Regions from separate parts of the Ornithinibacillus bavariensis genome, predicted to be linked through region 3. Evidence: riboswitches for the same ligand, from Rfam matches in the RefSeq annotation. Region 3 holds a riboswitch; each other region holds the start of a gene.
What was found. Region 3 has a riboswitch for cobalamin ahead of HNR27_RS13040 (acyl-CoA thioesterase). Riboswitches for the same ligand answer to the same signal wherever they lie in the genome.
Positions count from the first base shown of each region.

Region 1: linked by a shared signal. The riboswitch ahead of HNR27_RS10785 (DUF4430 domain-containing protein) and the one ahead of HNR27_RS13040 (acyl-CoA thioesterase) in region 3 are both predicted to bind cobalamin.
Region 2: linked by a shared signal. The riboswitch ahead of HNR27_RS00200 (ribonucleoside-diphosphate reductase subunit alpha) and the one ahead of HNR27_RS13040 (acyl-CoA thioesterase) in region 3 are both predicted to bind cobalamin.

Region 1 is NZ_JBNPWZ010000005.1:127,192-131,703, forward strand. Features, by position in the region: gene HNR27_RS10775 (response regulator transcription factor) at 1-77, shown strand, start outside; gene HNR27_RS10780 (ATP-binding protein) at 77-1,846, shown strand; cobalamin riboswitch at 1,892-2,073, shown strand; gene HNR27_RS10785 (DUF4430 domain-containing protein) at 2,232-2,684, shown strand; gene HNR27_RS10790 (ECF transporter S component) at 2,690-3,202, shown strand; gene HNR27_RS10795 (ferredoxin) at 3,254-3,502, opposite strand; gene HNR27_RS10800 (YpbB family protein) at 3,634-4,512, shown strand, end outside.
Region 2 is NZ_JBNPWZ010000001.1:36,556-41,067, forward strand. Features, by position in the region: gene HNR27_RS00185 (ABC transporter permease) at 1-83, shown strand, start outside; gene HNR27_RS00190 (ABC transporter ATP-binding protein) at 85-879, shown strand; gene HNR27_RS00195 (NAD-dependent deacylase) at 1,441-2,163, opposite strand; cobalamin riboswitch at 2,310-2,496, shown strand; gene HNR27_RS00200 (ribonucleoside-diphosphate reductase subunit alpha) at 2,681-4,512, shown strand, end outside.
Region 3 is NZ_JBNPWZ010000007.1:93,907-98,418, reverse strand. Features, by position in the region: gene HNR27_RS13055 (cysteine hydrolase family protein) at 1-137, opposite strand, end outside; gene HNR27_RS13050 (uracil-DNA glycosylase) at 314-889, shown strand; gene HNR27_RS13045 (HD domain-containing protein) at 1,000-1,530, shown strand; gene HNR27_RS13040 (acyl-CoA thioesterase) at 1,711-2,190, opposite strand; cobalamin riboswitch at 2,386-2,563, opposite strand; gene HNR27_RS13035 (NADPH-dependent FMN reductase) at 2,767-3,321, shown strand; gene HNR27_RS13030 (LysM peptidoglycan-binding domain-containing protein) at 3,393-4,394, opposite strand.

The sequences.
Region 1 (4,512 bases), on a different contig from region 3:
CCGTTTCCAAGGAAGCCGCAAAAATGATTGTGACTGTTTGGGGGGTAGGATACAAATTTGAGGTAGATGATGAATAATGTTTTGGCGTAGTGTAGTAGGAAAACTAGCAGTAACCATTTTATTGCTAGTTTGTTTTGTATTATTTTTATTAACGATATTTTTACTTGAGTTTTTTGAGAACTTTCATATTCAAGAGGCAGAAGAGGATTTATTACAAACCGCTACAAAGGTTTCCGTAATGGTAGAGAATCATGAAGACAGATCACTAATATATGAAACGACTGAGCGTGTAAAAGATCCAGCTAGTAAGGTAATTATCGAATTTTCCAATGGTGATATTTGGGCTTCTGATACTAATGACTCGAATCTTACTGCTATTAATGATAACTGGTTTACTAAAGAGATGTATATACAAGAGGTTTTAAATTCGCATGATCCGATTAAAAAGCAAATCGAAGTTCCTAATCAAGAATTAGGTGTGATGCTTGTTGGAGTGGCGGTACCTAATACAGATGCAGCAGTTCTTATCTATCAATCCCTAGCGATAGTGGATAAGACAAAAGCTGAAACAACGAAAATTATTCTTTTAGCAGCGGCAGTGGCTATCATTCTAACGACTATCTTTGCCTTCTTTCTATCGACGCGTATTACATCACCACTAATCAAAATGAGGGAAGCAGCATTTGATTTAACTAGAGGTGAATTTAACACCAAAGTACCGATTTTAACACATGATGAAATCGGCGAACTAGCAATGGCATTCAATCACATGGGACGACAGCTGAAATTCCATATTAATGCTTTAAGACAGGAAAAAGAACAGCTATCAAGCATTGTTAATTCGATGGCAGATGGTGTGATAACATTAAGTCGTAGTGGTGAAATTATTGCAACGAATCGCCCTGCTGAAATGTTTATGGAAGCATGGGAGTTTGAGCAAAATATAGAAAAATCAGATGGTGTTCGGAAGCTGCCAAAGGAATTACTTGCACTATTTCAAGAGGTTATTGATGGTGAAAAAGAGGTTCTCGAAGAAATCACTATTCAAGGTAGAACCTGGGTTATGATTATGACACCATTATATGATCAGTCATATATCCGTGGTGCAGTTGCAGTAATGCGTGATATGACGGAAGAGAGAAGACTAGATAAACTTCGTAAGGACTTTATCGCTAATGTATCACATGAGCTTCGAACGCCAATATCGATGTTACAAGGCTATAGTGAAGCTATTGTAGATGATATTGCCGAGACGAAAGAGGAAAAGAATGAATTAGCCCAAATCATTTATGAGGAATCCTTAAGACTTAGTCGCCTTGTTAATGAACTGCTTGACTTAGCAAGTATGGAAGCGGGTCATCTGACGCTAAAAACCGAAATGGTTGAAGTAGAGCCTTATGTTGATCGAATCTATCGGAAATTTAGAGGGGTTGCAGAGGAACATCATATCGAGCTTGTACTTACAAAGAATATGGCCGATCCTCAAGCAATTTTTGATCCAGACCGAATCGAACAAGTATTTACTAACCTAATTGACAACGCAATCCGACATACTAGTGAGGGTGGGTTTGTGAAGGTAAAGGTAGAAAATGACCAAAATGGGTTATCTGTATCTGTTGAAGATAGTGGAAGTGGAATACCGGAAGAGGATTTACCATTTGTTTTTGAACGTTTTTACAAGGCAGATAAATCAAGAACGAGAAATAAACATGTGAAAGGTACAGGGCTTGGATTATCGATAGCAAAGAATATTATTACAAGTCATAAGGGAACAATTACCGTTAAAAGTAAACTCAATGTTGGTACGACATTTAATTTTCAGCTTCCTAAAACAGATGAAATATAACTTGTAATTTTAGAATGATATGTTATCCTAATTAATAGAATTGAATACAAAATTGATGATATTGGTGTTGTGAACTTAAAAGGGAATCTAGTGAAAATCTAGAACTGTCCTCGCAACTGTAAGTGATGACGAAATAAGCATAACCACTGTATATAATATATACGGGAAGGGCTTATAGTAGGCTATTAATCACAAGTCAGTAGACCTGCCAGTATTCATTTGTATCAATGATCCCGAGGATAGGACAATTGAGACAATCAAGTACATAAGAGTATTGATTACTTATTATGGTTATGAGACTGTCAAAAGAGCTAACCTTGTTACGGGGTTAGCTCTATTTTTATACACCCTGTTCTCAACAGATTAAGTTAATGGAGGAGAAATCATGAAATCTATTTTATTTAAGTTATTCTCAATGCTACTAGTAATAGTTGTTTTAACAGGATGTACGAATGACGAAAAGACGGAAAGCAACAACAATAGCGGGCAAAATAACGCAACGCAAAATGAAAAATCTAATACTTCCGCAAATACAAAAGAAGACCAAGAAGAGGCCAAGGTTACCATTATCTTATCAAAGGATAAAGAGGCCGAAGTAATTGATGAAAAAGAAGTTGTTATCAAAGATGGCGATAATTTATTAGCAGTTATGAAAGCAAACTTTGACATGGTTGAAGAAGGTGGGTTTATAAAAGCGATTGAAGGTATAGAGTATGACGAAGCGAACAAAATGTCATGGATGTTTTCGGTAAATGGTGAGCCATCCATGGTAGGTGCAGGCGATGTAAAACTAAACGATGGAGATACGGTTAATTTTGATTACCAATCTTGGGAATGATTTAATTGAATATCTATAAAATTACTCTACTAGCATTACTTGCCACACTTGCTGTAGTTGGACGTATCGCAGTTAATTATATACCAAATGTCCAACCCGTAACTTCAGTTATTATTATTAGTGGCATTTTTTTAGGACCGATAGCTGGTTTTATTTTAGCGTTTTTAGTAACGTTTTTATCCAATATGATTCTAGGAACTGGCATTTGGACAATTTGGCAAATTCTAGCATGGGGAATTATCGGTATCTTGAGTGGTTTGATGGGAAAGGCGTTCAAAAAGATTCCGTTCATAGTCATTGTTATTTTTAGTTTTTTCAGTGGTTACCTATACGGGATTATTGTTTCGCTAACTAATTATCAAGTAACTGGTCAAGGCTTTATCGTATATTATTTAGCTGGACTGCCCTTTGATACGTATCATGCGATAGGAAATGCAGTGTTTATGCTATTGCTGTATCCAACAATAGCTTACGTATTTAAAAAATATATTAACAATCATTTGCATACGATTAACTAAAAAAAGGCTGACTTTATATTTGCAATTGTTAAAGTCAGCCTTTTTTTTATGCTATTCACCAAACTTTAATGGGTTACCATTAAACGGTTCTTCTGAAATCTTGATGGAGTTACTTGGACAACCCTCATAAGCATCTAACACATCATCCTCTTGTGATTCAGGAACTTCCTTATTTCCACTATTATGATCGATAGTTACATAAGCTAACCCTTCATCATCGTAATCAAAAATACCTGGACAAGTTAATCCACAAGCACCACAAGCAATACATGTTTCCTTATCAACTATTGTATACTTTATTCTCACAGCTGTTTTCCCCTTGTTACGTACTTTTTTGGTGCTCCACTATTATTTTAATAACTATCATTTTATAATTCAACCTTTGCCAACTGATGGTATGATAGAGATAGGATAGAAAGAGGTAGATTAGAATGTATTTCGAAGGGATAATATTAGATTGTATAACTGAAATTAATGAAAATAGAAGCATTTCTGGGATATTTCACCTATTAGTTGGAAAGAAATCGATACAATCTGTCCATGATGCAAGACTCTTTCAGCTAGAACAATATTACGGGATCTATCCAACATTACGTCGCATAGATTTACAAGCAATTGTTTCAAATTTACAACAGAAGAAATTAGTGGATAATGGGTCTAAGGATGGTTATTATCGAATTACAGAGAAAGGAAGAAGGCATTTAATTAAATTTAAAAAGTCCCCATTGTACGCTTATTATAGAGGCTTATTATATAATGGTACAGATGTTTTGTTTTTTAAAAGACTACATTTATTAATCCAGACATACTCAAATATACGAATGAAAAATACCGCTTTTATTCCTGTTGTGGACGACGTAGATGTAGCAGGTTGGGTAAAAGCCTTTTATAAGAAAAACTGGAGCGTGACTGCATCTTTAATCCTTTACGAGGAGCTTCATAAACTATTAAAAGGCCTTGAGGAAAGAGAAGCCGAAGTATTGGTGAATCGATTAAGTGGATACCATCACTACGGGATGAGCATGGATCAAATTGCTCTCAACTATCAATTATCGATACACGATGTTAATCTTCTTACAGTAGGAATAATTCATCAGATGATGTATCAGATTCATCGTCATAAAGAAGACTACCCAGTACTTTATCAGCTTATAATAGAAAATAATAATAACAAGTTTATTACCAAAACAGCAAACCAAACCTATCAACTCTTAATTGAACGGTACAGTCCAGAAACAATTGCTAAAATAAGAAAACTAAAATTAAATACGGTGTATGATCATATTGTTGAAATTGCATTATACGATAAA
Region 2 (4,512 bases), on a different contig from region 3:
CGAAAGTTCTTCAGGGACAGAGGGAAAAGAAGCGCCGATTACAAAAGCGTGCTGCACTAGTTGAATTAAAGGAGGAGGCCTAATATGTTACATGTAAAAGATGTGTCCATTACATTTAATGAAGGTACTCCAGATGAAAAAAAGGCGTTACAAAGAATTAATTTAGAATTAAGAGAAGGCGATTTTGTAACGGTTATAGGTAGTAATGGAGCTGGTAAATCTACGCTCATGAATATTATTTCTGGCAATCTAGTACCAGATGTTGGCGAGGTCGTTATTGCTGAAAAGAATGTTACCAGTCTCCCCGAATTTAAACGCTCTGCCTACATAGGTCGCGTATTCCAAGATCCGATGGCAGGCACAGCTCCATCCATGACGATTGAGGAAAACCTAGCGATGGCTTATTCGCGCATCAGAAAGCGGAATTTAAAGCCTGGTGTTACAAAACTGAGGAAAGTAGAATTTAAGGAACATTTAAAAACGTTAAATTTAGGTCTTGAGGATAGGCTGAATGCTAAAGTGGGATTGTTATCTGGTGGAGAGCGTCAAGCACTTTCTCTATTGATGGCAACTTTCACTAACCCGAATATTTTACTTCTTGATGAACATACAGCAGCACTGGATCCATCACGAGCCGCATTAATCACGAAACTAACGAAGGATGTTGTTGCAGAGCATGGCTTAACAACCTTAATGGTTACCCATAATATGCAGCAAGCACTTGATTTAGGAAATCGGCTGATTATGATGGATAAAGGGCAAATCATTTTAGATATCCATGGTGAAAAGAAACAGAATTTAACAATAGAAGATCTATTAAAAGAATTCCAACGTATTCGCGGAGAACAATTTGAAAGTGACCGTGCTGTATTGGGATAATCGAAACAGGAGCGAGGAGCGCTCCTGTTTTTATTTAGAATCACTCATTCGTAGACTGCATGAATAAATAATTATTCAAAAGAAAAGTCTGCTTGAGGAGCGCTAATAGACAAAAAGTAGCTGGAAGTAGGTGCCTGAGTCTAATAGAAGCGTTCTAATAGACAGAAATCGCATGAAAGTAGGTGCGTGAGTCTAATAGAAGCGGTCTAATAGACAGAAAGTGGCTGAAAGTAGGTGCTTGAGTCTAATAGAAGCGTTCTAATGGACAGAAATCGCATGAAAGTAGGTGCTTGAGTCTAATAGAAGCGTTCTAATAGACAGAAAGCAGCTGAAAGTAGGTGGTTGAGTCTAATAGAAGCGGTCTAATAGACAGAAAGTGGCTGAAAGTAGGTGCTTGAGTCTAATAGAAGCGTTCTAATAGACAGAAAGCAGCTGGAAGTAGGTGCCTGAGTCTAATAGAAGCATTCTAATAGACAAAAAGTAGCTGGAAGTAGGTGCGTGAGTCTAATAGACTATCGAACGCCAATATATCGCAGAAAGTTCATACTGCCGAACATGCTTTTATGATAATTCCTTTTCAATCATAATTAAAAACTCTTTGATACTTTTATCACGAACAATGAAATCGGCGTACATGTCCATTGGTGTTGGTTCACGATTGACGATAATAAGCTTGGCGCCACGCTCAGTTGCTATTAGTGGGAACATATTGGCGGGAGTAACTGTTAATGATGAGCCTAGAACGATAAATAAATCAGATTTAGAAGTTTCAATTTCTGCTTGGAGAAAAACATCCTCAGGAAGCATCTCTCCAAATAGGACAATTCCTGGTCTTACAGGTCCATCACAATATTTACAGTGGCTTTTGCCATTCAAGTACTCTTCTCGGTCCTGGTCTCTCAAACATTGATTACAGAAAAACCTTCGAAATGTACCATGAAGCTCCATTACATTTTGGTTTCCGGCATCATGGTGAAAGCCGTCCACATTTTGTGTGATAATTCCTTTTATTAACCCACGTTTTTCCCAATTTCCAAGAATTTGGTGGCCCTCATGGGGCTGATATTTATCAATCTCTCGGAGTCTATACTGGTAAAAGCTCGTAAATTCTTCAAAGTTATCCTGAAGTGCATGTACATTAGCTAGTTCATCTGGATTGAATTTAGTCCATAGTCCTCTATCCTTGGAGCGGAAATCTGGTAAGCCGCTTTCAGTAGACATACCAGCACCAGTAAATACAATTGTATAGGAAGCAGAACGAATTAATTCTACAATTTTATTCATATAAATCGACCTCCACTTGATAATGCTATTGTACCCAAAATCCCTCCCATTTACGAATGGAATTAAAATATGTTTGCAAAGTCTATAAAACTATGATAGGCTATTAATACAATATATTGTGATAATATAATAATATAATACTATATATAGTACTTAAAAGTAATGGTGACATATATTGTCTGAAAAGGGAATCCAGTGAAAATCTGGAGCTGTCCCCGCAACTGTTAGTGTTGACGAACGAGAATTCCACTGTATCGATAACATAATGATATGGGAAGGACTTTAGTAGAGTGACGCACAAGCCAGGAGACCTGCCATCACTTATAGTTTCATTTTTCTTCGGGTTGAAAGAGTATGAGGCGATGGAGTTATACATATTTAGATAATTTCTGTCGTTTTTTGTATGCCGTTCATCCGTGGGTGAGCGGCTTTTCTATTTATAGAAAAGAGCTAATTTCCAAGCCATATTTACCTTATTTTAGCATGTTGCTAGTTTTACTATTAGGAGGAATGAAGGATGCTGTCAACAGAAGTAACATTAAAAGAAAAGCTAGATCCAATTATCCGTTTTGCTGTAGAAAATTTACCGGTGAATCCAGCCGATTTAACTATGGATGTTTCTGGGGAAACCTCTTTTGACAAGGCTATTGATACACTCACTAAACGTGCACTAGAGATTATTGACGAAGCAAATTCGAATTGGAGTTTTGTTGCTAGCCGATTATACTTACAAAAGCTTTACCATCAAGCTGCAAAAAATAGGAATTATGATGTCGCATTAAAATATGGCAGCTTTTATCAGCTCCTAAAAGACTTAACACAAGAGGGAATATACACGAGTAAATTACTTGATACATATTCAAAAGAAGATATAGATTTTTTAGCTAATCATATAAATCCGGAGCATGACCTACAGTTCACATATTTAGGTCTCTATACCCTTGCTAACCGATACTTAGCTACAGACCATGATAAAAACACGTATGAACTTCCTCAGGAGCGATGGATGGTTATTGCCATGCATCTTATGAAGGATGAGGATAAAGCAAGTCGTCTTGATTTAGTTCTGGAGGCATATTGGGCGTTAAGCAATTTATATATGACGGTTGCCACACCAACACTAGCTAATGCTGGGAAAACACATGGACAGCTATCTAGCTGTTTTATAGATACAGTGGATGATAGCCTACAGTCTATTTATGATAGTAATACCGATATAGCAAAGCTTTCAAAAAATGGCGGTGGAATCGGTGTCTATATGGGGAAAATCCGTTCTAGGGGTAGCTCGATTAAAGGGTTTAAAGGGATGTCTAGCGGAGTAGTTCCTTGGATTAAGCAACTGAATAACACAGCAGTAAGCGTGGATCAGCTTGGTACGCGTAAAGGGGCAATAGCAGTTTATTTGGATGTTTGGCATATGGATATTGAAGCTTTTTTAGATTTGAAATTAAATAATGGGGATGACCGGATGCGTGCACATGATATTTTCACCGGTGTGTCCATTCCAGATTATTTCATGGAACAGGTAGCTAGTCGTGGAGATTGGTATTTATTTGACCCACATGAAGTTCGTGAAGTAATGGGATACTCATTAGAGGACTTTTATGATGAGGAAAAAGGGGAAGGGTCCTGGAGAAAGAAATATGAGGAATGTATCCAATGTGAAAAACTAACGAAGAAGAAGCTGCCTGCTATTTTAATTATGAAGCGGATTATGATTTCTCAGCTTGAGTCTGGGACACCATTTATGTTTTATCGAGATGAGGTAAACAGACAAAATAGTAATGCACATTTGGGTATGATATATTGCTCCAATTTATGTACGGAAATTACCCAAAATCAATCACCAACCGAATTTCTAGAAGAGTTTACAGATGAAAATGGGTATATCACCAAAACGTATAAGCCTGGAGATTATGTAGTTTGTAATCTTAGCTCAATCAATCTAGGAAAGGCTGTTCCCGATAATGTGTTAGAACGCTTAATTAAAATACAGGTTCGAATGCTCGATAATGTCATTGATATCAATACATTACCAATCCTTCAAGCACAGCTTACAAACCAAAAGTACCGTGCTATTGGACTTGGTACATTCGGCTGGCATCATTTATTAGCGAAAAAGCAAATCCATTGGGAAACAGAGGAGGCAGTAGAATACGCAGATGATTTGTATGAGAAAATTGCTTTCTTGACCATTAAGAGTAGCATGGAATTAAGTGTGGAAAAGGGAAGCTATCCAGCCTTCACAGGAAGTAAATGGAGTACTGGAGCATACTTCGATGAAAAAGGATATGTCGGTGAAAAATGGCAAGAGCTAAAAGCTGCCGTAATGGAAAAAGGGATTCGTAA
Region 3 (4,512 bases):
CCGTTATCAATAAACTGTTTGGTTAGGCTTATAATATATTCTTCTATAGCTTGTCCAGGCTTCCCGCAAGTTAATGCTCCATCCTCAGCAATGAAATCATTCGTATAATCAACATTTAATAAACACTTTTTACTCACTTTTATACACCCCTTGAAACCAATTTATTTTCTTTATTATATCAAAGTTGTCTAAATCCCTCATACTCGATAATCCACGTAGAAATTCATTGTAAAAAGACATCCTACATCAGTATCTCTTTATTGGGTGAATTTGTTTCTAAGGGACAATCTAAACCTAAGGAGTGTGATAATTCATGAGTGAGTTTTGCCCAGAAGTTTGGCCAGAGGACCCTGTCCCGTCATGCCTAACCGAATGCCAAGAATGTGGCTTATATCGACAAGGGTCAAGAATGATTTGGGGTGAAGGCAACCCGAAAGCTCCAATAATGATTATTCTAGACAATCCAGGGGCACGTGAGGATCGAAAGGGTAATCCTATGGTATGTGGTACGCGACAAACCTTACAGCAAGCAACGCATGAAGCAGGATTAACCAAAAAACAACTCTATGTCACCTATATCTTAAAAAGGCAACCAGTTCGAGCCTATGATAAAGAGAAGACACGAGCTATTTGTATGCAGCATTTATTAGAGCAATTAGCTGAGCAAAATCCAAAGCTGATTGTTTGTCTTGGTAATGTTGCGGTTCAGGCCTTTTTCCGCAATTCGGAACTGGATGTAAAAGGTTTGAGAGGTAAGTGGCATCTAGTGGGCGAACACACTGTAACTGCTGCATATCATCCACTTGCCGCTAGACGTCGACCTAATTTATATCCATTACTTCGTGAAGATATGCAGTTTGTGGCAGCACGGATTAGGGAAATAAACTAGTACCGTGAAATTTTTATGATTACCTTTACTTTGGTTGGATTTTTTCAATTGCATTCTATCGCTTCAAATGGTAATATATCGATAATTTTATCAGTCAGGAGGGGACATCTATGAGAACAGTAACCTTAACCAATATTTACCTTCATCCGATAACGCAAAAATATGTAAGACGCTCTGGAATGGCACATGCAATTTCTGTTGCCTACCATGCATATGACTTAGCAATAAAATATGGTGTTAATCCTGATTTAGCAGCAAAGGCAGGTTTTCTACACGATATTGGTCATTATGAATGGTATAGTGAAGGAAAATGGGATTACCGACTTTATCGTGAGTATGATATCCATCCGATAAAAGGAGCGGAACGTGCACATAAGCTACTCGTACGTTTGGGAGAGGATAAGCATGTTGCCAAAGAAATCGCCCATGCTATTCTTTTTCACACGGATTCTGCACTCCCAACAGGAGAATTCCAATTCACCCCTCTTCAAAAAGTTGTACATCTAGCAGATGAATCTGACAAAGAACCTGGAAACAAGCATCATTATCGAAATATGGATAGGGAAAAAGAGCTTTATTTAATTGCAGAGCTAGATAAGAAAATAGACGCCGCTATTTCAAATGATGGAAAAAGTTCTTAAAAGGAGAACGGAAGGAATTTTAATAGAGGATGGGACATAACGAAACAATCATTTCGAAGGGTCGGATCATTTACTGTTTCGTGTAATGTGTTTTCCAAGCGTTTTTCGCACCGATCAAGTAGTGTTGAAGAACACTTGTGTCCCACCTCATAACCATCACTAAAAAATCATGCTGATAAATTATTTCATCTTTTCTGCACTTATTTGTAGACGCCTGTTTCTTCTAGTTGGAGCACTCAAAAATAGTCGCTTTTCCTCCTCGGTTTCCGGTATAACCCCACAGACAGGTGTAGGCTTTCCAGCTTGATCAACAGCGACCATCGTAAGAATTGCTGTTGTTGTAATCGTCTTTTCTCCTGATTGAATGTTTTGGCATTCTACTTTTACGAACACCTCCATGGAGGTTCTCCCCGTCGATATAACAACACCTTCTAGGTGCAGAATATCACCAACCCGAGCAGATGAAAGAAAGTTAACCGTATCAATTGAGGCAGTGACAACAACCTGATTACTATGTTTCATCGCTGTGATAGCAGCAATTTCATCAATATAAGCAAGTACGGTCCCACCGAAAATAGTACCTAAATGATTTGTATCCGGTGGCAGTACCAGCTTTGTTTGATTTGTTCTGGATACATTCGTCGATAACTTTTCTGTCATATTATTTCCTCTTTTCCTGTTTTGTCAATAGGCCTTCTAGTTAGAGGAGAGAGACGTGAAATGTAGATAGTATTCACAATACTAAAAAAACCCATCCGATAAGATGGGTTTACAAACAAGAGCAAAAATAGCAGTGGTTGAACTGCTACCAACATCATTACCCTCGTTATACCTCCCCAACTCCCGAAGAAGATATTACTATATGTACTATTGGCAGGTCTCCTGACTTATGCTATAACCTACTCTAATCCCTTCCCGTTCATAAACAGTGGTTTTGATTATTTCGTCAGCATTTACAGTTGCGGGTACAGTTCTGGTTTTTCACCAGATTCCCTATTAAGTCTATTATGACACCAATCTTACCGGTAAAACTATTTAACTTTTATCGTACATCACAACTATAATCAATACCTGTCATTTTGACAAATATATTAGGGCGTTATGTAACGTGAATACATAAAGCGTATAACGAAAGAGATACTATTAGCGTTAGTAGAGAAACTGATGTTTTGACTTATAATTTTGTTTTTTCTACAATTTAATTTGTATCAGAATACAAGAATAAGGATGATTGAGATGACAAAAGTTGGAGTTCTAGTAGGAAGCCTTCGAAAGGAATCATATTCTAAAAAGCTTGCTAAAAATGTAATGGGCTATTTCCCAGAAGGATTTGAAACAGAGTTAATAGAAATCGGTAATCTACCTTTTTATAATCAGGATTTTGATGATGAGAATAATGCACCAGAAGTGCTACACGAGTTCAGACAAAAAATTGGGGAATGTGATACATTTTTATTTGTAACACCTGAATATAATCGTTCGATTCCAGCTGTGTTAAAAAATGCATTAGATACAGCCTCTCGTCCAAAGACAGATAATAAATGGGGTGGAAAGCCTGCAGCAATCATAAGCCAATCCCCAGGAGGGATCGGTGGATTTGGAGCTAACCATCATTTGCGCCAAATGCTAACTTGTGTGAATGTACCAGTACTTCAGCAACCTGAAGCATATATTGGTAATGTAGCAACACTAATGAATGAGAGTGGAGCAATTACTAATGAAGGCACTGCTGAATTCTTACAAAAGTTTGTAGTGAAATTTGTAGACTTTATCAAGCGATTCGAGGATTAATGAAGAGGAAATGGCCAGTTCCTGTTTAAGGGATCTGGCCATTAATCCATGTAGGGCTGGTACATAAAATTTTATTGATTTCTATGAAATAAATCCCGTAGCTCTTCCATTTTCTTTTCCACTAAAGGATAGAAGTTATTCTTCGCATGAGTTGTTGAATTTCCTCCAAAAAAATTAGTACCAGGACAGGATTTAACCTCATTGTCCTTTGCGTTGTCGAGTACCCTTTCCTTTGTTTTGTAGTGCCACCAATGATGATAGGTGATTGTGTCAATAGATGGTTCTAAGGAAAATTTTAAGCTTAGCAGTGCCGTTACGAATATAATTGTATCTCTTTGTTCCTGTGTCATAACATCATGACCAAGATCAAAGTCTCCGACATGCTCGATAGCAATGCCATTTTCATTAGCCTTTGTCCCAATGGTTCCCTCAGGGGCAATATTAATCGGACGAGAAAGAGCAATTTTTCCGTCGGGGAAGGTAGTGATATTCTGGGCAATATTACTCCAACCCATTGTTTTCATATGATGCTGCTGCATACTGTTTAACATTTGAAAATAATTGTTACCATGAAAATGCTTGTAGGAAGGTCGCCACGTATGATGCTGTTGAATGAGATGGATTTCCCTTGTGAACTTCTGGTTGAGCAGCCAGTCCTGAAATTCCTCTCTAGTCATTACAATATGCTGTCCTTCCATGTTCAATGGCTTTGGCTTAATTGTTAGCATTTGCCCTGGACGTAATTGCTTAGAGGGAAGACGATTCACATGTTGGATGATCTCCTCGGTTGAGTGAAATTCTTTAGCTATTTGTTGTAAGGTTTCCCCAGGAGCAACTTCATGGATCACTGGTACGATTAGCTTCTGCCCCTCTAGTAGGGTGTTAGACTGGAGACCATTTGTGATTTTAAGTTCGTATGTGGAGGTACTAAATTGTTTAGCAATTTTAGGCAATGTATCACCACCCTTTACTTCATATAGGTTTGAGGTTGAACTAGCGTGAGAAGTGGATGGTAAATGTAAGAATAATACAATAAATAGAACTAAAAGTGAAACAATCAAATGTTTCTTCATACGTAATCTCCTTCTCCTTGAATTAGGCATTTATTTTAAATGAGCTTTTATTATAGTCTCGTTTGGATTTTGATTTTTATTCTTAGGAAGGATTCCAAGGGGAATAGCCAAACTCTCC